One region of the Citrobacter sp. CFNIH10 genome, then DNA from elsewhere that is predicted to be linked to it. Evidence: predicted binding sites of a transcription regulator. Region 1 holds the regulator's gene; each other region holds the start of a gene.
What was found. Region 1 encodes CRP, which controls carbon source genes, mostly activating them, when cyclic AMP is high. Its sites were predicted from a motif close to ATGTGANNNNNNTCACAT; they were not measured.
Positions count from the first base shown of each region.

Region 1 (5,493 bases):
ATAGAATATTTAAAGCAACTGTTTTGAAGGATGCTAACAAAGCATCAGAGCCTAATGATATATTCAGAGTTAATGAGGATATCAGCAGAGCTTATAAAACTGTTTTGACAAGGAATGATAGGTTTTTATTATCGAGTACACATTCATTGTCTGGAGTAGAGGTTTCGCTTATTTTTCATAACAAGGATTTACAGACAGCATTCGAAAAAACGGAACCCTACTATGGTAAATGCTATATCTATTATTTTGAAGGCAGGTTTAATAATGACAGATTGAAATTTGATGAGGATGGCGATCAATCAAATGAATTTGTTGTTGATAATTATAAGTTTATACTTCAATCGACTGATTGTATAAAACATGTATATGGCAATAGTTGATGATTAGAACGATGCAGCTAAATGCGGGCATGACGAAAATTATTAACTCTTACTATCCCGTAACCGGCGGCTGAGCCAGATCCCATGGTGCGGCCGCTGACGCCATGCGACAGACGAGATAGTGTGCATTGTGTTCAGGTGCCCCAGCACGCGTTGCAGATGCTGTTCCAGCGTGCTTAAGGGGCCGTGGGTGAGCGCTTCAGGCGCTTCCAGAATATTCACATCCCCCGAACTGCCCGGCCCGTCGTACTCCAGCCGCTGCTGACAGCGTTGGATGGCAATTTCGCACGATTGCAGATATCGCTGCGCCAGTTCCGGCGTCAGCATCGTATGCTCACGCGCCAGCGTGGTCATGGCATTGATATGTTCGACGATAAACTGACTGTGCGTCACCCACAGCTTCATGTCCGCCAGGTAGTGCGTGTTAAAGCCTGGCTCCTGCATCGCCTGATTCAGTGAGTTAAACAGCGTGTTGTGCGCCTGATTGACGCGCATACGCTGATAAGCCAGCGGTGTGGCCTGCGGATCGTCACTCAGAATCAGACGAATCGCTTCCTGATCGGCCTCCAGCGCATCATGTGCGTTTTTACGCAACAGTCCGCTCTGCCATTGTGGCCATAACCAAACGGTGCCGCCAAACGCAATCAGGCAGCCTATCACCGTGTCGACAAATCGCGGAATGATGAACTGTTCGCCGTCCAGCGTCAGGAGTTGCAGGGTGTACACCGCCGTGACGGTAAATCCCACGGTCGCCCAGCCGTAGTTTTTGCGGATGGTCAGATAGCTGACCAGGGTGATCACCAGCATCAGCGCCAGCGTATATCCTTCAGGAATATGAAAGTGCAGTGTTACGCCTGCGATAATCAGCCCCACCAGCGTTCCCGCCGAACGGTGCAGAATACGCACGCGGGTGGCGCCGTAACCGTTTTGCGTCACAAACAGCACCGTCATCAGGATCCAGTAAGGCTTCGGCAGATGCAGCGCGGTTCCCATCAGACTGGCGATGCTGAGCATGACGCTGATCCGCCCGGCGCTGCGGAGTGCCGGAGATTTCAGCGAGAGGTAGTTTTTCAACGCCGGCAGCAGCGGTAGCCGACGCTGCTTATCGGCCATCAGATCGCGGGCGTACAATGGTCGCTGGGTGCGCAGTACGCGGGCGATACGGCTGAAGTGCCAGTAACAGAACTGCCCGACGGGGTTATCCGGATGCTGATGAGCAATTTTTTCCAGCGCGCCAATCTGCTTTTGCATGGTGAACCGCGTCGGCAGCCGGTGATACAGAATGTCATCCGCCAGTACGCGCAGGCGAGCGGCGACCGTTTGCGCCGTCCAGCGTATCACCTGCTCCGCGTGACTGCGCTCGACCAGCTTTTGCACCTCTTCCGGTTGATGCAAACTGACGGAGATATGTTCCTGCAGATCCAGCGCTTCCTGAAAGGCGCGCAGCATCCGCTTATAGTCATTATTGTGATGCGCCGACAGCATGTGCATCTGCTGATAGCACTGGGTGATGAGGTCGACGGCCTTCTGCTGGCGCACCAGAAGCGGCGGCAGGGCTTTTTCCGGGTCGGTATGCTGGGTCAGCATGCTGTATTTCGCTTCGCAGTAATCCGCCAGTTCCCGGTACAGCAGGCTCAGCGACTCGCGCAGCGGCTGTTCGCGCCAGAGCCAGAACCAGAACCAGTTAAACAAGCCATACCACAGCGTGCCCAGCGCGTAGATCAGCAGCGGTTCCCAGACCGGCATATTTCCCGCGAGGCTCAGTGTGAAAATCGCCGCGATCAGCGAGGCCGGAAGCAAACGCGCGTGAAGGGAGCTCAATTCAGCGGTGACGCCGAGCGTGAGCGTCAGGCCGGTCAGGATCAGGGGTAACGGCACCGCTTGCGTCAGCAGCAGCTGCATGATCAGGCTACAGCCGGCAAACAGCGATGCACCGATAATCAGACGTTTGAAAAAGCGTTTGTGCGGAGTATCAAGCCCGGCAATGTTGCAGCAGGCGGGAACGAGAGAGAAGAGCAGGCCCAGATGTAACTGCCCGATGATCAGTCCGACGGCCACGGGCAAACAGAGCACCAGCGTTTGACGTAGTGCATAATTGATTTCTGGGTGATAAATCAGTCTGCGCCACATTGGCAAAACAAAAATGACGCGCTAGCGGGTAGCGCGTCATTTCCGATGAGATTAACGAGTGCCGTAAACGACGATCGTTTTACCGTGAGCGGAGATCAGGTTCTGATCTTCCAGCATCTTCAGAATACGACCAACGGTTTCGCGAGAGCAGCCAACGATCTGGCCAATCTCCTGGCGAGTGATTTTGATCTGCATGCCGTCCGGGTGAGTCATCGCATCAGGTTGTTTCGCCAGATTCAGCAGAGTCTGGGCGATACGACCGGTCACGTCGAGGAAGGCCAGGTTACCGACTTTCTCTGAAGTGACTTGCAGACGGCGAGCCATTTGGGAAGAGAGGCGCATCAGAATATCCGGGTTCACCTGGATCAACTGACGGAATTTCTTGTAAGAAATTTCAGCCACTTCACACGCTGTTTTCGCCCGAACCCATGCGCTACGTTCCTGGCCTTCTTCAAACAGGCCCAGTTCGCCAATAAAATCACCCTGATTCAGATAAGAAAGGATCATTTCTTTCCCTTCCTCATCCTTAATCAACACTGCCACTGAGCCCTTAACGATGTAGTACAACGTTTCTGCTTTTTCACCCTGGTGAATCAGCGTGCTCTTGGACGGGTACTTATGAATGTGGCAATGAGACAAGAACCATTCAAGTGTCGGGTCTGTTTGCGGTTTGCCAAGCACCATGCGCGATTATCCTCTGTTATAAGCTGTCTCCAGAGCCAAAAAATGCCGCTGTCTCTGGGGTTGCAAAAATGTGCTTCCCGCGTCCTGGGAAGAGGCTGTCAAAAACTCACTGCAGCCTTTAATGTGAAGTCCTCTGCATACATGCAGTACATCAATGTATTACTGTAGCATCCTGACTGTTTTAGCATAGCTTTAGCCGTGTGTCTCCTGGTGTCTCGCTTCAGCATGACGGAGGTCGCCTTCCGTTGCGAGAATTGTTATGTACGCGTAATCTGTCAGGAAAATTGACGCACTGGAGTTAAAAAATATGCAAGCGCGTGTTAAATGGGTTGAGGGGTTAACCTTCCTTGGTGAGTCGGCTTCCGGACACCAGATTTTGATGGACGGTAACTCTGGTGATAAAGCGCCGAGCCCGATGGAAATGGTGTTGATGGCAGCGGGCGGTTGCAGCGCCATTGACGTGGTTTCTATCCTGCAAAAAGGCCGTCAGGATGTGACGAACTGCGAAGTGAAACTGACGTCAGAACGTCGCGAAGAGGCGCCACGCCTGTTCACCCACATCAATCTGCACTTTATTGTCACCGGTAACGATCTGAAAGATGCCGCCGTTTCGCGTGCGGTCGACCTGTCAGCGGAGAAGTACTGCTCTGTGGCGCTGATGCTGGGAAAAGCGGTCAACATTACCCATTCATATGAAGTGATTGCGGCGTAATTTTTCCTGTCGCCGGATGGCGGCTAGCGCCTGGTCCGGCCTACAGATCCCTGATTTGTAGGCTCGATAAGCGTAGCGCCATCGCGCACTTCCCATCGTTTATTCGATCTTCTTGCCTTCCATCAGTCGCTGCACCAGCGGCAACATGATGAGTTCCATTGCCAGCCCCATTTTGCCGCCAGGTACCACCAATGTATTGATGTGGGAAATGAATGACCCCTGCAGCATCGCCAGCAACCAGGGGAAATCGATTCCTTCCAGATTACGGAAATGAATCACGACAAAGCTCTCATCCAGTGATGGAATGCCTTTGGCCGCGAATGGGTTCGAGGTGTCGACGGTGGGAACGCGCTGGAAGTTAATATGGGTGCGGGAGAACTGCGGCGTGATGTAGTTGATATAGTCGTCCATCGAACGCACCACCGAATCCATCACCGCCTCACGAGAATGGCCTCGTTCGCTGGTGTCGCGGATAAGCTTCTGGATCCACTCCAGGTTAACGATGGGGACCACGCCGACCAGGAGATCAACATGTCTTGCGACCTCATGCTGGGGCGTGACGACGCCGCCGTGCAGGCCTTCATAGAACAATACGTCGGTGGGTTCCGGCAGGGGTTGCCACGGGGTAAACGTCCCCGGTACCTGATTCCATGGCACGGCTTCATCATAGGTATGCAGATATTTACGCGACTGGCCTTTGCCCGTCTGACCGTACTCAATAAACGTCTGCTCCAGTAGACCGAAGTCATTGGCGTCGGGCCCAAAATAGCTGATGTGGCGTCCGGCGTCGCGTGCTTTGCGGATCGCCATATCCATTTCCGGACGGGTATAGCGGTGAAAACTGTCGCCTTCCACCTCGGCTGCGCGCAGGTTGAGCTGCGCAAAAATTTTACGGAACGCGAGGCTGGTGGTGGTGGTCCCCGCGCCGCTGGATCCTGTTACCGCAATCACCGGATGTTTGGCAGACATGTTAACTCCATCAATAAATTGATTTTTTATTATAGTCGGCCGATAGCGTGCGGGTTATTCGCGAAATTGCTTGCGCGGCATGATATTGACGGTTTCGTGCAACTCAGACCACACCAGCACCGCTTCGCCACACTGTAACTGGCGTTTGACGTCGGCGACTTTTTGTTCAAGGGTACGTTCATGTTCACCATAATCGGTACCTTCGCGCAACACAAAGCTTTCGATCAGATTGTCCAGCGTCTCGGGGGAAAGGTCCTGCCAGGGGATTTGCATGATTAGGCCTCCAGATACGGTGTCAGCCAGTCAGGGATGCGCGATTCCAGCCACATTTCTGGCCGACGTAGCGTCCCGCCAATAAATCCAACGTGCCCGCCATGTTCGGTTAACTGATATTCCACCTGCGGCGGTAAATCTTCTGCTTTGGGGATCACATGATGATCCATAAACGGGTCGTCTTTCGCGTGAATGATCAGCGTCGGAATGGCGATGTCGCTGAGCAAGGGCATGGCACTGCACTGACGATAGTAGTCGATAGCATCGGCGAAGCCGTGAATTTTGGCAGTGATCAGATCGTCAAACTCACGGATCCGGCGCAGGGACTTCAACTGCGCCAGGCTC
Region 1 is NZ_CP026216.1:827,924-833,416, reverse strand. Features, by position in the region: gene C2U53_RS07470 (hypothetical protein) at 1-380, shown strand, start outside; gene C2U53_RS07465 (YccS/YhfK family putative transporter) at 423-2,510, opposite strand; gene crp (cAMP-activated global transcriptional regulator CRP) at 2,562-3,194, opposite strand; gene C2U53_RS07445 (OsmC family protein) at 3,502-3,906, shown strand; gene C2U53_RS07440 (phosphoribulokinase) at 4,006-4,875, opposite strand; gene C2U53_RS07435 (YheU family protein) at 4,930-5,148, opposite strand; gene C2U53_RS07430 (hydrolase) at 5,151-5,493, opposite strand, start outside.

Region 2 (5,493 bases), 600 kb from region 1:
CGCGAAACCATCGCCAAACAGATCGCGCTGGCACTGCGTGATGAGGTGGCGGATCTGGAAGCGGCAGGCATTGGCATCATTCAGATTGATGAACCCGCACTACGCGAAGGGCTGCCGTTGCGTCGTAGCGACTGGGCGGCTTATCTGGCGTGGGGCGTGGAAGCGTTCCGTATCAACGCGGCGGTGGCGAAAGATGATACCCAGATCCACACCCACATGTGTTACTGCGAGTTTAACAACATCATGGATTCTATTGCCGCGCTGGATGCTGACGTGATCACCATTGAGACCTCACGTTCCGACATGGAGCTTCTGGAGTCGTTCGAAGAGTTCGACTATCCGAACGAAATCGGACCGGGCGTGTATGACATTCACTCGCCGAATGTCCCGAGCGTAGAGTGGATTGAGGCGCTGTTGCAAAAAGCGGCACAACGTATCCCGGCTGAACGCCTGTGGGTGAACCCGGACTGTGGCCTGAAAACCCGCGGTTGGCCGGAAACCCGCGCCGCGCTGGCGAACATGGTGAAAGCCGCGCAGAATCTGCGTCAGGCGTGATCTTCCTGGGCCCGGTAAGGCGAAGTCGCCACCGGGCCTGTTGTCGGGGGGCGGTTCAGACCTGCGTTATTTCTTACTTCCGTACTGTGCAAACCACGCCAGCATTCTTTGCCAGCCGTCTTTGGCAGATTCTTCGTGATAGCTCGAGCGGTAGTCGGCATTGAAGGCATGACCGGCATCAGGATAGACAACAATCTCCGTATTGGCGTTAGCGGCGCGTAAGGCCTGGCGCATGGTCTCCACGCTCTCCTGTGAAATACTGTTATCCTGACCGCCGTACAGACCCAGCACCGGGGCGTTCAGATCGGTCGCCACATCGACAGGATGTTTCGGCGAATTCAACGACTTATCGCCAACCAACTTCCCATACCAGGCTACAGCGGCTTTCAGTTGCGGGTTATGCGCCGCGTACAGCCACGTAATACGTCCGCCCCAACAAAAGCCAGTGATCATCAGACGATGAACATCGCCACCGTTGCGGGACGCCCAACTGGCGACGTGATCCAGATCGGCCAGAACCTGAGAATCCGGCACTTTCGCCACCAGACCGCTCAATAGCGTGGGAATATCGGCGAAATCATTGGGATCGCCTTCGCGGAAGTAGAGTTCTGGCGCGATAGCCAAATAGCCGTCCAGCGCCAGACGACGGCAGATGTCGCGGATATGTTCATGCACGCCAAAGATTTCCTGCACTACAATGACCACAGGCAGTGGGCCATTGCTCTTTTTCGGCCGGGCGTGAAACGCCGGCATCTCGTCCCCCTGAGAAGGGATTGACGTAAAACCCGCGACGATGGCGTCGTCCGGGGTATGCACTGAGGTAGAGGCAATAGGGGATGCTGCAGGTGCAAAACCGGTTTGTGGTGTTGATGTCATGGTATTCTCCGTACCCTTAGAAAAATAGCGCACTATTAACTATAGACAGCCTTTAACCATTCACACTGCCTCAAACGGCTCGCTTTTTGTGCAAAGAAAGAGAAAGTTGGGCTATTGATGTGATGTTGATCACTTTTTGTAGGTAAATTCATGCAAATGAATTGCATCATGGTGATAGCGGTCACGAAAATATCTTAAGTCCTTCGGTAAAGTGTCTTTTTGCTTCTTCTGACAAAAACCGAATCACAGAGGAGTTTTATATGTCCAGGTCTGACGTTTTTCATCTCGGCCTCACCAAGAACGATTTACAAGGGGCTACGCTGGCTATCGTCCCTGGCGATCCGGAACGTGTAGAAAAGATCGCCGCGCTGATGGAGAAGCCGGTTAAACTGGCATCTCACCGTGAATTCACTACCTGGCGCGCAGAGCTGGACGGTAAAGCCGTCATCGTCTGCTCGACCGGTATCGGCGGCCCATCAACTTCTATAGCGGTGGAAGAATTGGCTCAGTTGGGCATTCGTACTTTCCTGCGTATTGGCACCACGGGGGCCATTCAGCCGCATATCAATGTCGGCGATGTTCTGGTCACCACGGCGTCCGTTCGTCTGGATGGTGCGAGCCTGCACTTTGCGCCGATGGAGTATCCGGCAGTCGCTGACTTTGAATGCACCACCGCGCTGGTTGAAGCGGCAAAATCCATCGGTGCCACAACTCACGTGGGCGTAACTGCATCTTCTGACACCTTCTACCCAGGCCAGGAACGTTACGACACTTTCTCCGGTCGCGTAGTACGTCGTTTCAAAGGCTCCATGGAAGAGTGGCAGTCAATGGGCGTGATGAACTACGAAATGGAGTCCGCCACGCTGCTGACCATGTGTGCAAGCCAGGGCCTGCGCGCCGGGATGGTTGCGGGGGTAATCGTCAACCGCACCCAGCAAGAGATCCCGAATGCGGAGACGATGAAACAAACTGAAAGCCATGCGGTGAAAATCGTGGTGGAAGCGGCACGTCGTCTCATCTAATTCTCTTCTCTTCCGTAAACAAGGCCGACGCGTTCGGCCTTTTGCTTTTACGCGATTATTTGCGTACCGCCTCGCAGGAAAGTTCTTTAAAACTGGACGTTTATACAGCACAATTCTATTTTGTGCGGGTGATGTATGGCGTCGGGAGGCATTTTGGATATCTCAATCATCATTTATGCGGTTATTGCGCTGGTGGGCATTGCGCTTGGCTGGCTGATAGCCAGCTATCAGCATGCGCAACAGAAAGCCGAACAATTCGCTGAACGTGAAGAGATGGTTGCGGCATTAAGTGCTGCCAAACAACAGCTTGCCCAAAGTGAACACTGGCGTGATGAGTGCGAGTTGCTCAATAACGAATTACGTAGCCTGCGCAGCATTAACACCTCGCTGGAAGCGGATCTGCGTGAAGTGACCACGCGAATGGAAGCCACACAGCAGCATGCGGAAGATAAAATTCGCCAGATGATCAACAGCGAGCAGCGTCTGAGCGAACAGTTTGAAAACCTGGCAAACCGAATCTTTGAGCAAAGCAATCGCCGGGTTGATGAGCAAAACCGACAGAGCCTGAATGGGCTGCTGACGCCGCTGCGTGAACAACTGGACGGTTTCCGTCGCCAGGTTCAGGACAGCTTTGGTCAGGAAGCGCGAGAACGTCACACCCTGGCGCATGAAATTCGCAATCTTCAACAGCTTAATGCACAAATGGCCCAGGAAGCGGTCAACCTGACGCGTGCACTAAAAGGCGATAATAAAACGCAGGGGAACTGGGGCGAAGTCGTACTCACCCGTGTGCTGGAAGCATCCGGACTGCGTGAAGGTTATGAGTACGAAACGCAGGTCAGTATCGAGAATGACGTTCGTTCCCGCATGCAGCCCGACGTAATTGTACGTTTACCGCAGGGAAAAGATGTGGTGATCGACGCCAAAATGACGCTGGTGGCCTATGAGCGCTATTTTAATGCGGAAGACGATTACACCCGCGAAAGCGCGCTTCAGGAACACATTGCTTCGGTGCGTAACCATATTCGCCTGTTGGGACGTAAGGACTACCAGCAGCTTCCGGGGCTGCGCACGCTGGATTACGTGCTGATGTTTATCCCGGTGGAGCCCGCGTTTCTGTTAGCGCTCGACCGACAGCCCGAACTGATTACTGAAGCGCTTAAAAATAATATTATGCTGGTCAGTCCCACGACATTACTGGTGGCGTTGCGAACCATTGCGAATCTTTGGCGTTACGAACATCAAAGCCGTAATGCGCAACAGATTGCGGACCGTGCGAGTAAGCTCTATGACAAGATGCGGCTGTTTGTCGACGATATGTCCTCCATCGGGCAGAGTCTGGACAAAGCGCAGGATAACTATCGTCAGGCGATGAAAAAGCTGTCGTCGGGGCGCGGCAACGTGCTGGCGCAGGCCGAAGCGTTTCGCGGCTTAGGGGTAGAAATTAAGCGCGAGATTAACCCTGAACTGGCGGAACAGGCCACAACGCAGGATGAAGAGTATCGGTTGCGATCGGTACCTGAAGAGCAGGAAGATGCATCTTATTCCGACGATGACGGGATAAAGCAGCAATCGAATTAGTCCGTTCGGAGTAACCCGGACGGGCAGAAGGGTAGGGCAATGCGCCCCAATCTGTTACACTTCTCGAACAATTTTTTGATGAGCAGGCACTGAGATGGTGGATAATTCACAAGAAACGACGCACTTTGGTTTTCAGACTGTCGCTAAAGAGCATAAAGCGGACATGGTGGCCCACGTTTTTCATTCTGTGGCATCAAAATATGATGTTATGAATGATTTGATGTCTTTTGGCATCCATCGTTTGTGGAAGCGCTTCACCATCGACTGTAGCGGCGTCCGCCGTGGTCAGACAGTACTGGATTTAGCCGGGGGAACCGGCGATCTGACGGCTAAATTCTCCCGTCTGGTCGGGGAGACCGGCAAGGTGATTCTGGCTGACATCAATGACTCAATGCTCAAAATGGGTCGTGAAAAGCTGCGCAATATCGGCGTGATTGGCAACGTAGAATATGTTCAGGCCAATGCGGAAGCGCTGCCGTTCCCGGACAATACGTTTGACTGCATCACTATTTCCTTCGGTTTGCGTAACGTCACGGACAAAGACAAAGCCCTGCGCTCGATGTTCCGTGTCCTGAAGCCAGGTGGTCGTCTGCTGGTGCTGGAATTCTCTAAACCGATTATCGAGCCACTGAGCAAAGCGTACGACGCCTACTCGTTCCATATCCTGCCGCGTATCGGTTCAATGGTCGCCAATGATGCCGATAGCTATCGTTATCTGGCGGAATCCATCCGTATGCATCCCGATCAGGACACCTTGAAAGCGATGATGCAGGACGCCGGGTTCGAAAGTGTCGACTATTACAACCTGACAGCGGGTGTGGTTGCGCTACATCGCGGCTATAAGTTCTGACAGGAGAACGGGGATGCCTTTTAAACCCTTAGTGACTGCAGGAATGGAAAGTTTGCTTAATTCATTCCTGTATCGTTCGCCGGCGTTGAAAACGGCGCGAGCGCGTCTGCTGGGAAAAGTGCTGCGTGTAGAGCTAAAAGGCTTTTCGACATCATTAATTCTGCTGTTCAGCGAACGCCAGGTTGACGTGCTGGGCGAGTGGGCTGGCGAGGCCGATTGTACGGTGATCACTCATGCCAGCGTATTGCCAAAATTACGTGACCGCCAGCAACTGGCTGCGCTGATTCGCAGTGGCGAACTGGAAGTGCAGGGTGATATTCAGGTTGTGCAAAATTTCGTTGCCCTTGCCGACCTGGCGGAATTCGATCCTGCTGAACTGCTGGCGCCTTATACCGGCGACATCGCGGCGGAAGGGATCAGCAAAGCCCTGCGCGGCGGGGCAAAATTTCTCCGTCACGGGATCCAACGTCAGCAACGTTATGTTGCCGAAGCCATTACGGAAGAGTGGCGAATGGCACCCGGACCGTTAGAGGTTGCATGGTTCGCGGAAGAAACGGCAGCGGTGGAACGCGCTGTCGATGCGCTGACCCGGCGGCTGGAAAAACTGGA
Region 2 is NZ_CP026216.1:1,432,061-1,437,553, forward strand. Features, by position in the region: gene metE (5-methyltetrahydropteroyltriglutamate--homocysteine S-methyltransferase) at 1-555, shown strand, start outside; gene C2U53_RS10345 (dienelactone hydrolase family protein) at 622-1,431, opposite strand; gene udp (uridine phosphorylase) at 1,692-2,453, shown strand; gene rmuC (DNA recombination protein RmuC) at 2,607-4,034, shown strand; gene ubiE (bifunctional demethylmenaquinone methyltransferase/2-methoxy-6-polyprenyl-1,4-benzoquinol methylase UbiE) at 4,129-4,884, shown strand; gene ubiJ (ubiquinone biosynthesis protein UbiJ) at 4,898-5,493, shown strand, end outside.
Region 2: the regulator CRP is predicted to act here: its motif matches at 1,549-1,566, upstream of udp (uridine phosphorylase).

Region 3 (5,493 bases), 640 kb from region 1:
CTGTCGGAGAACGGCCAGACGCCTGCGGCCCATCGTGCGGGCTGGAAAGATACCGTTCGGGTGGAAGGCAGCGTCAGCGAGGTGTTAGTGAAATTTGATCACGTCGCGCCCAAAGAGCATGCCTATATGGCGCACTGTCATCTGCTGGAACATGAAGATACCGGCATGATGTTAGGCTTTACGGTATAAGCGACGGATGGCGATGTCGGTTTTCCCGGAATCGCCATCCATCAGTAATAAGAATAATACCACTCTCATCCTTAATTTCTGAAAATAGATTAAGGCCGTATTTTTATTCCTCTTTCGGGATATACTCGCGGAATCTGACCATCAAACCTGAGGTGAAAAATGGATATTTTCCGTAAAATTGTGGCGGCTTCTTTTGCTATGTTAGTGGCGATTTCTGCTCATGCCGGAATGGACATGGAGCGTAAACACTTTCCTGAGCTGAAGTTAAGCATCGAAATTCCGCAAACGCTGACGCCTATGTCGGCGGAAATGGCGAAAATTAAATACCCGTCTGAGAATCGTCCACAGATCATTTATGGCGACGAGAGAGGTAAAGCCTCACTGGGCGTGACGGCGGGTCGCAACGCACTGCCTGTGGCGCAGCTGGATATGATGAAAGATGCGATGTTGAAAATGTTAGCTAACTACAAACCAGAGGCAGAAGCCGTTACGGTTGATGGGCATAAGGCATGGCTAGTGACTTTCCGCTCTCAGGCTGCGGATAGCGAAATTCTGAATCTGATGCTGATTACCAGTCAGGATAATAAAGCTGTGCAGGTTGCCTTTAATATGACGAAGGATTTAGTTGACCAGTATCAGGATGTCGCAAAAGCGTCATTAATGTCGCTTAAGTTTGACTAATCATTATCGCTAAATATCGATAAGCGCCCGCAAGTATTGCGGGCGTTTTGCGTTAAAAAAAGACAGCGCGGTATTTCCACGCTATCTCTGCTCAGAACAGAATGGTTTTATTTCGCGTCGTCAGGCAAGGCGTAAGCGACAATATAATCGCCCATCTTCGTACCAAACGAGCCGTGGCCACCGGCTGAAATCACGACATACTGTTTACCGTTCACCTCATAGGTCATCGGTGTGGCTTGTCCACCGGCTGGCAGACGCCCCTGCCACAGTTTCTCACCGTTGCTCATGTTATAGGCGCGCAGGTAGTTATCCGCCGTGGCGGCAATAAACAACACGTTGCCCGCCGTTGAGATAGGACCGCCCAGCATTGGCATCCCCATATTGAACGGTACTGGAACCGGCATCGGGAACGGCATGCTGTCCTGCGGCGTGCCAATGCGTTTTTTCCAGACTACCTCATTGGTCTTCAGATCCAGCGCGGAGATATAACCCCAGGCCGGTTGCTTACATGGCAGACCAAACGGCGACAGGAATGGGTTCAGCGTGACGCCAAACGGCACGCCATATTGCGGCTGGATACCGGATTCGGTGCCTGTGCCTTTTGCATCTTTCGGCTGTTCCATCGGATTACCCGGACCGCGTGGGATCAGCTTCGAGACGAACGGCAGCGCCATCGGGTTGGCAATCGCCACCTGACGGTTCGGATCGACCGAGATACCACCCCATTCGAACATCCCGAGGTTACCCGGGAACACCAGCGTGCCCTGCTCAGACGGCGGAGTAAAGATGCCCTCATAGCGCATCTGGTGGAACATCACGCGGCACACCAGTTGATCGAACATGGTGGCGCCCCACATATCCGCTCCGGTCAGATCTTTTTTCGGGCGGAAACTCAGTTCAGAGAACGGCTGCGTTTTGCTGACGTAATCGCCTTTCGCGGCACCCTGCGGAACCGGTTTTTCCGGTGCCGGAACGACCAGTTCACCGTTACGGCGGTCGAGGACAAAGATGTTACCGGTTTTCGCTGGCGCGTAGATAACCGGGACTTTCTCACCGTTGACGGTGATATCCGCCAGCGTCGGCTGGGACGGCATGTCCATATCCCACAGATCGTGGTGGACGGTCTGATAGCTCCAGGCAAGTTTACCGGTGGTCGCGTTCAGCGCCACAATCGAGCTGGCGTAGCGTTCCTGCTCTGGCGTACGGTTACCCCCCCAGATATCCGGCGTAGTCACCCCCATCGGCAGATAGACCAGATCCAGCTTCGCATCGTAGGCCGCCGGAGCCCAGGAGTTCGGCGAGTTAAAGGTAAAAGAGTGCTCATCGGAAGGGATTGCATTCGGGTCTTTCGCACCCGGATCGAACGCCCACAGCAGTTTGCCGTTATTGACGTCAAAACCACGGATCACGCCCGAGGTTTCGCGCGTGGAGAAGTTATCCGTTACCGAACCAGCAATCACAATCGTTTTATCGGTGATGATTGGCGGCGATGTAGGCTCATACAGACCCGGCGTGGTGTCCGGCATGTTAGTCTGCAGATTCAGAATACCTTTGTTGGCAAAGGTTTCACACAGCTTGCCGGTTTCGGCATTCACCGCAAACAGACGACCATCGTTGACGGGCAGGATGATACGGCGCGGACAGTCGGCAACCACTTCCGGGGACGCGTTATCGGCTTTCGCTTCATGGTACGACACGCCACGGCAGGTCACGTGCTGGAAGCTGGTGTTGGTATTGAGTTGCGGATCGAAATGCCACTTCTCTTTACCGGTAGCGGCATCCAGCGCGAACAGACGCTGATGGGCGGTACAAAGATACAGCGTATCGCCAACCTTAATCGGCGTCACTTCATTGGTGATTTCACCCGGATCGTTCGGCTGCTTCAAGTCACCGGTGCGGAACACCCACGCTTCTTTCAGATTGTGGACGTTATCGGCGTTGATCTGTTTGAGCGGCGAGAAACGCTGGCCTTCCTGATTACGACCATACGCGGGCCAGTCGTTGTCCGAAATGGCGGAGATAGGTTCGGCTGGTGTGGCGTCGGCGCTCAGCGTGCCGTTGATCTCCTGCGGATCATGAAAGCCCGCCCAAGTGAGGAGCCCGCCGCTGATCAGCAGGGCCACCACCAGAGCGGCTACGGCACCGCGGGAAGGGACGATCAGGCGATGCCAGACGAACGGTAAAATCAGCCAGATGCCGAAGAAGACCAGAATATCGCTGCGCGGCGTCAGCGCCCAAAAGTCGAACCCGACCTCCCACACGCCCCAAATCAGGGTGGCGAGGAGCAGGGCGGCGTACAGCCAGAGTGCGGAACGTTTGCTGCGCCAGAGCAATACGGCAACGCCCAGCATCACCAGTCCCGCAATCGGGTAGTACCAGGAGCCGCCAATGGCGACCAGCCAGCCTCCGCCGATCAAAAGATAAAGCCCGCATAGCGCTGCAAAGAGGGCCGTTAGCGTCACGAGTAACCGTGGCGAACGTGCGTTGTTATCTGCCATAAAAATACACCATCTCAATTTGTTAATTTTTTAGTAGCAATTAATTATAGGATTTAACATGTGTGATCGTCATCACAAAATGAGCTTTATTAAGAGATGCCGCGAATAAATACTTTTACTGGTATACTGCGTGCCTTGCGCTTAGATGCTGACTTATCAAGAGCAGGCATTAAGTGATTTGTTTTTAAATCATATGGTTAGAGATATGAAACATACTGTAGAAGTCATGATCCCCGAAGCGGAGATCAAAGCGCGTATCGCTGAACTGGGCCGTCAGATTACTGAGCGTTATAAAGACAGCGGCAGTGATATGGTGCTGGTGGGTCTGCTACGTGGCTCATTCATGTTTATGGCGGATCTGTGCCGTGAAGTGCAGGTATCTCATGAAGTCGATTTTATGACCGCCTCAAGCTACGGTAGCGGCATGTCCACCACCCGTGACGTCAAGATCCTCAAAGATCTCGATGAAGACATTCGCGGCAAGGACGTGCTGATTGTGGAAGACATTATCGACTCCGGTAACACGCTGTCGAAAGTGCGTGAAATCCTGAGCCTGCGTGAACCGAAATCTCTGGCGATTTGCACCCTGCTGGATAAACCCTCCCGCCGTGAAGTGAACGTTCCGGTCGAGTTCATCGGGTTCTCCATTCCGGATGAGTTCGTGGTGGGCTACGGTATTGATTATGCGCAGCGCTATCGTCATCTGCCGTATGTCGGCAAAGTGGTGTTGCTGGACGAATAAGCGTAAAAAAGCCGGGAAAATCCCGGCTTTGACTGGATACATCCCTGGTGTATGACCGGGGATTTTTATTTGTGATTGACGTGCTTCTGGCTGAGGTTAGACACGCCCTGACGATAACGCTGCTCCAGGGTGGCGCGACTGGTCGCGGTCACTTCCAGATCGCGCAGCAGGCCGTCGTGAATACCGTATGCCCAGCCGTGGATGGTCACTTTCTGACCCCGTTTCCAGGCTGACTGCATGATGGTGGAGTGGCCCAGGTTATACACCTGTTCCATCACGTTCAGCTCGCACAGCGTGTCCATACGGCGCTCTTGCGGCATTTCACCCAGCAATGAGCTATGTTTGAACCAGATATCACGGATATGCAGCAGCCAGTTGTCGATGAGGCCCAGTTCCGGGTTATCGACCGCAGCCTGTACGCCGCCACACCCGTAGTGACCACAGATAATAATGTGTTCAACTTCGAGGACATCAACGGCATACTGAACAACAGAGAGGCAGTTGAGGTCGGTGTGGATGACCAGGTTGGCCACATTACGGTGGACAAATAATTCGCCCGGTTCAAGACCGGTTAAACGTTCTGCGGGAACGCGACTGTCGGAACATCCAATCCATAGAAAGCGCGGTTTTTGCGCTTGCGCCAGTTTCTCAAAAAATCCGGAATCCTCTTCCACCAGCATTTTTGACCATAGTGCATTGTTGCTGATGAGTGTATCTATGTCTTTCATGGAGGTTAACGACCTGTAACCAAATAAGTGCGTTGGGCTAATATAGGGCAACTCCGGGATTATTTAAACCACATATAAAGTGTAAGTACGTAAGGTAAGTAAAAATTTATGACCATTGCGCTGGAACTTCAACAACTTAAAAAAACCTATCCTGGCGGTGTTCAGGCACTGCGCGGGATAGATTTACAGGTCGAAGCGGGAGATTTTTACGCGCTTCTGGGGCCGAACGGGGCAGGCAAGTCGACCACTATCGGTATCATCAGCTCGCTGGTGAATAAATCGTCCGGGCGCGTCAGCGTCTTTGGTTACGATCTCGAAAAAGATGTCGTCAACGCCAAACGTCAACTCGGGCTGGTGCCACAGGAATTTAACTTCAACCCGTTTGAGACCGTACAGCAGATTGTGGTCAATCAGGCGGGCTACTACGGCGTGGAGCGAAAAGAGGCGGTTGAGCGCAGCGAAAAGTATTTAAAACAGCTCGATCTGTGGGAAAAACGCAACGAACGTGCGCGGATGTTATCCGGCGGGATGAAGCGCCGTCTGATGATCGCCCGCGCGCTGATGCACGAGCCGAAGCTACTGATTCTCGATGAACCGACAGCGGGTGTCGATATTGAACTTCGCCGCTCAATGTGGGGGTTTTTGAAGGATTTAA
Region 3 is NZ_CP026216.1:187,951-193,443, reverse strand. Features, by position in the region: gene cueO (multicopper oxidase CueO) at 1-189, shown strand, start outside; gene C2U53_RS04230 (hypothetical protein) at 349-870, shown strand; gene C2U53_RS04225 (glucose/quinate/shikimate family membrane-bound PQQ-dependent dehydrogenase) at 978-3,368, opposite strand; gene hpt (hypoxanthine phosphoribosyltransferase) at 3,574-4,110, shown strand; gene can (carbonate dehydratase) at 4,176-4,838, opposite strand; gene C2U53_RS04210 (ABC transporter ATP-binding protein) at 4,947-5,493, shown strand, end outside.
Region 3: the regulator CRP is predicted to act here: its motif matches at 3,429-3,446, upstream of hpt (hypoxanthine phosphoribosyltransferase).

Region 4 (5,493 bases), 1.6 Mb from region 1:
TCTTGCTGCCGTAACGCGACCGCCGCATTAATGTTCTCTTCCAGCAATTTCGCCACGGCGGCGAACGCGGGCACGACCACCGAGTTTCCAAACTGGCGATAGGCCTGGGTGTCAGAAACAGGGATACGGAACTGGTATCCCTGCGGCGACTCGAAGCCCATTAGTCGTGCGCACTCTCTCGGCGTCAAGCGACGTGGACGATGCTGTTGATTTTGCGGATCGTCGAAATTCACTTCCCCGGTGGCGAAATCCCAACCGCGGTCGATCAGAATTTCAGCACCATCTTTGTAATAGCGCGCGGAAAGCGTTCGCGTCACGCTATTCGGATTCGCGGGATCGACCATGCCGTAGCCAAAACCGTTACCTTTCGCCTGATGTTTTTTCGCGTAGCGGTAGAGATATTTCCACAGTACAGGCGTCAACACATATTTGGCTTCAACCACTGGTTCCAGTAATTCCGCCAGCGTCGTCCGCCGCGGCGGGTAACGCGTGCTGATGTTACGCAGGGTAAAATCGCGCTTCAGGTTCAGATCGCGACGAAACCCGACCAGCACGATGCGTTCCCGGTGCTGCGGCAAAAAATGTTTGCCGTCGATGATTTTCGGATCGTCCGGGCCATTATCCTCTGCATCGGCAACGTCGTAACCCAGAGCGTCCAGCGTCTGCATAATAATGCGGAACGTTTTGCCCTGATCGTGGCTCTTCAGGTTTTTCACGTTTTCCAGAACAAAAATCGGTGGACGGCGGGCATCGATGATTCGCACAACGTCAAAGAACAGTGTTCCCTGAGTATCGCAGGCAAAACCGTGGGCGCGTCCCAGCGCATTTTTCTTCGACACCCCGGCAAGGGAAAACGGCTGGCACGGAAAGCCTGCCAGCAGGACATCATGTTGCGGCACATGCTGACGAATATGATCCGCCGCCTGACTGTCGCTGACACCTTCGCGATGGCTGAGCGTGATGTCGCGAATGTCTTCATTAAAGTGGTGGCTGGCCGGGTCGCAGTAATAGTTAGCTTTATAGGTACGCACCGCATGTTTGTTCCACTCGCTGGTAAACACACACTGCCCGCCTATCGCCTCAAATCCGCGACGAATACCGCCAATACCGGCAAAGAGATCGATAAAGCGGAAGGCATAGTGCGGATGGTGCGCTGGCGGCGTGGGCAACAGGGTACGCAAAAACCCCGACTCTCGTTCGCTTAATCGGTGCCAGGCGGAGGCATTCGCCACCACGCGCTTTAAAATGGCCGGACTCCAGTGGTTCTCGCCGATTCCATTCAGATGAGCCACCAGCGTTTTAACATCATAAATTTCCAACAATTTCGCCAATAACGCCTGCGCAACGTCTGCATTGCTGTCTGTTGCGGGAACCAGCGAACCTGTTACTGAAAGATTTTGCTGCATATCGTTAACCGACCAAAAAAGAGTGGCGTCAGGTTAACATAAAATTGGCCTCACGAGTGGCTGGGACTAAACGTGCGGATCACCGCCGGATCGACAGATTCGTACTCCCCTTTTAGCTCCGCGCTCAGTTTTGCCATGTAGTTCACCAGGAAGCCGGCATTATGCCGGGCCAGTTCCCGGCCACGCTCGGTTTGCATGGTGTCGGGCAACGCCAGTAATTTGGTCTGGAAGTGATCAAGGGCAAACTGTTTATCGTTGAGCGCTCGCCGCTCGGCGAAGGGGTCTTCGCCATCAAAAAGCGCCACGCCTAACGCGCCGGAAACGGCAAAAACACGCGCCAACCCAATCGCGCCCAGCGCTTCAAGCCTGTCGGCATCCTGAACAATTTTCGCTTCCAGAGTGAGGGGGGCAATATTTGCGCTAAAACTGTGGGCTTCAATCGCATGGCAAACCGAGGCCAGTTGCGACTCGGGGAAAGCGGGAAAATCACGGATGAGGATACGGCAGGTTTCTGCCGCCGCCAGGACCGACGAGCGATAACGATCCGGATGATTTTTGGCAAGGCTGACAATGTCATGAAAATAACACGCGGTCAGCACGACCAGCTCATCGACCGTCTGTCCCTCCATCAACTGTCGGGATGTCGCCCAGACGCGGCGGAAGTGAAAAATATCATGCGCGGCGTCCTGCCGGGTGTGATGATGGCATAGCCATGCTTCAAATTGTGATTGCCAGTGCTGAAGATCCACAGTGCCTCCCGTACGTTAAGAAAGGCTACAGTAGCAAGTTTCTCCGGCAGCTTCACGTTGGCTGACGACGCGGGCGCGTATACCAGGCGATGCCGCCAAGAATCAGCCCCACCAGCCCAAGTACCAGAAACCCCAGCAAAGCCCCCATCCATTTTCCGCTGGTTGAGCCAAGCGAACTTTCAAATCCGGCAACCGGAATTGACTGGATGTGGCTGATCACCCAGGCATAACGAAGCATGGCCCAGACAAAATAGACGCAGAAAGCGTAAAACACCCACAATGCCAGTTTACCGCCCAGACTCCGCGTTGCTTTTTCTTCCATACTGCTCAAAGGAAACTCCATTTTTGTGACGTAACTCGAAAGATTTTTTTTGCTCTTTTTTGTGATTATAGTCACATTTTTCTGTTCTGTGCGTCACAATATAGCCACGAATCATTGATTTTGCAGATGTATTGATCCAGGGCAATTTTAGTTATGTCACAAAACACTCTGTTATTTCCGTTTATTTTCAAAAATATCCAGACTCCTGTTTATTTACTCATATCATAAACAAATAAAACGCCAACCCATCAATCTGGTTTTTGTTTTATATTAATCATGGCACTATAAACGTGTTATTAGCCTTTTTATCATTTAATCATTTTTTTATAACCGGCATTTATGCCGGTTTTTTTTAATTATCACATTCGGCAAATGGGTACGATTGTCATCTGGAAAACATCCAAGTCATCAATATCAAAACAAAAAAGCATAAATACTTGATATTAAACCATAAAGATAATGAATTTGTTTTATATTTATCATACAATATGAATTATAAATACCCACATTGAAACATTTAGAAATATTTAAAATACAATTGTTACATGTTATTTTTAAAATAAAATGAACTCCTGGAATAGTATCCAGACGTGCTCTTCTGGAAAGCAGCACTTATTCATGAAGATTATTATCATAAGGGAATACATAATGAAAAGAAAAGTATTGGCAATGCTCGTTCCAGCATTATTGATTGCTGGCGCAGCCCATTCTGCTGAAGTCTATAATAAAGACGGCAATAAACTGGACCTCTATGGGAAAGTGGATGGACTGCACTACTTCTCAGACAACACTGACAGTGATGGCGACATGTCCTATGTGCGTCTGGGCTTCAAGGGTGAAACCCAGATCATGGATCAACTGACTGGTTACGGTCAGTGGGAATATAACATTAACGCAAGCGGTACCGAAGGTGACAAAGGCGATTCCGCAACGCGTCTGGGCTTCGCGGGTTTAGGTTTCGGTCAGAATGGTACCTTCGACTATGGTCGTAACTACGGCGTGGTTTATGACGTCGAAGCGTGGACTGATATGCTGCCGGAATTTGGTGGTGACTCCTACACCCAGACCGACGTCTATATGCTGGGTCGTACTAACGGCGTAGCCACCTACCGTAACAAAGGCTTTTTTGGTCAGGTTGATGGCCTGAACTTCGCGCTGCAGTATCAGGGCAACAATGAAGGCGCAAGTTTTGGCCAGGAAGGCTCGGGCAATAGCACATATCGTAAACTGGCCCAGGAAAACGGCGACGGTTTCGGTATGTCCACCTCTTATGACTTTGACTTCGGTTTAAGCCTGGGTGCTGCCTATTCTTCATCTGACCGCACGGATGATCAGGTTTCTCGCGGATATGGCGATCGTTCTCGTGCCAACAACTACGCCGGTGGTGAAACAGCTGAAGCCTGGACCATTGGCGCGAAATATGACGCGAACAATATCTATCTGGCCACGATGTATGCCGAAACTCGCAACATGACCTATTACGGCGGCGGTAAAGGTGAAACCAATGGCGGTATTGCCAACCAGACCAAAAACTTTGAAGCGGTTGCACAGTACCAGTTCGATTTCGGTCTGCGCCCTTCTATCGCCTACCTGGTATCTAAAGGGAAGGAACTGGGTGGTCAGGATCATGATGGTGATGGTAACCCACGCTACACCGACAAAGATCTGGTGAAATACGTTGATGTAGGTATGACTTACTACTTCAACAAAAACATGTCCACCTACGTTGATTACAAAATCAACCTGCTGGATAACGATGACCACTTCTATGCAGACAATGGCATCGCGACCGATGACATCGTTGCTGTGGGCTTAGTGTATCAGTTCTAATCGCCAGAATAATTCCAGGCCCGCTTCCGGCGGGCTTTTTTGTGCCTGAAATGTCACTCAGTATTGAGCTTGTCGCCATTTTCCCGCATCCAGTCAGCCAGAGGCGCCAGTGCACCATGCATGGTCAATCCCAATGGCGTTATCTGATACTCAACGCGCGGTGGAATTTCCGGATAAACTGTACGTGACACCAGTCCGCGTAACTCAAATAAACGCAGCTGTTTTGTCAGTTCTTTTTGCGTAATGGGGGCTGCAGCCCGCAATAACTCGCCGAAACGCACCGGGGCATTCAGTACGATCAGACGGTACAAAATCGGTATTGCCCACTTCCCGGAGACCAGACTGACGAAGCGAGTCATCGGACAGGGTTGATGCTGAACATTTTTCTCCGTTACACCGTCGGCTGATTCCGCCATAGCACACCTCTTGCCTCTTTAGTATCCATTTGGTACCTGGTTTCCTTTAGATACTAACGTTTCTATAGTGCATTCTCCAGAGACAATTCAGGAGAAGTAAAATGGGTCGCTTAACAGGTAAATATACGCTCATTACAGGCGGGACCAGTGGTATTGGTCTGGCAACTGCGCAGGAGTTTATTGCCGAAGGCGCGCATGTCGCTGTCACAGGACGCAATCCCGGCACGCTCGCTCAAGCCCAACGCATTCTGGGTGACAGCGCATGGGTGATTGCCACCGATGCCGGGGATATTCAGGCACAAAAAGGGCTGGCAGAAACCCTCGCTTCGCGTTGGCCGGGGTTGGATGCCGTTTTCGTCAATGCGGGTGACGTCACGCACGGACTGATCGAAGAGTGGGATGAGGAAAAGTGGGACCGCCTGATGCAAATCAATCTAAAGGGGCCTTTCTTTTTGCTGCAGGCACTGCTGCCACTTCTGAGTAATCCCTCTTCCGTGATCCTTTGCGGCTCGGTCAGCGCGCATATTGGTCTGCCAACCAGCAGCGTTTACGCCGCCAGTAAGGCCGGATTATTATCGCTCGCACGCACACTGTCTGCAGAACTCTTACCCCGGGGAATACGCGTTAATGGCTTAAGCCCAGGCCCAGTTTCCACACCCGCGCTCAATAAGCTGGGACTTAGTGAAGAAGCGCAGCGCACGCTGCAAAGTGACATTGCCAGCCTGGTGCCTCTGGGACGCATGGGTACGCCAACGGAACTGGCGAAGGCC
Region 4 is NZ_CP026216.1:4,424,418-4,429,910, forward strand. Features, by position in the region: gene C2U53_RS25640 (DNA cytosine methyltransferase) at 1-1,406, opposite strand, end outside; gene C2U53_RS25645 (phosphohydrolase) at 1,457-2,155, opposite strand; gene drpB (cell division protein DrpB) at 2,208-2,477, opposite strand; gene ompC (porin OmpC) at 3,126-4,307, shown strand; gene C2U53_RS25660 (helix-turn-helix domain-containing protein) at 4,361-4,723, opposite strand; gene C2U53_RS25665 (SDR family oxidoreductase) at 4,825-5,493, shown strand, end outside.
Region 4: the regulator CRP is predicted to act here: its motif matches at 2,537-2,554, upstream of drpB (cell division protein DrpB).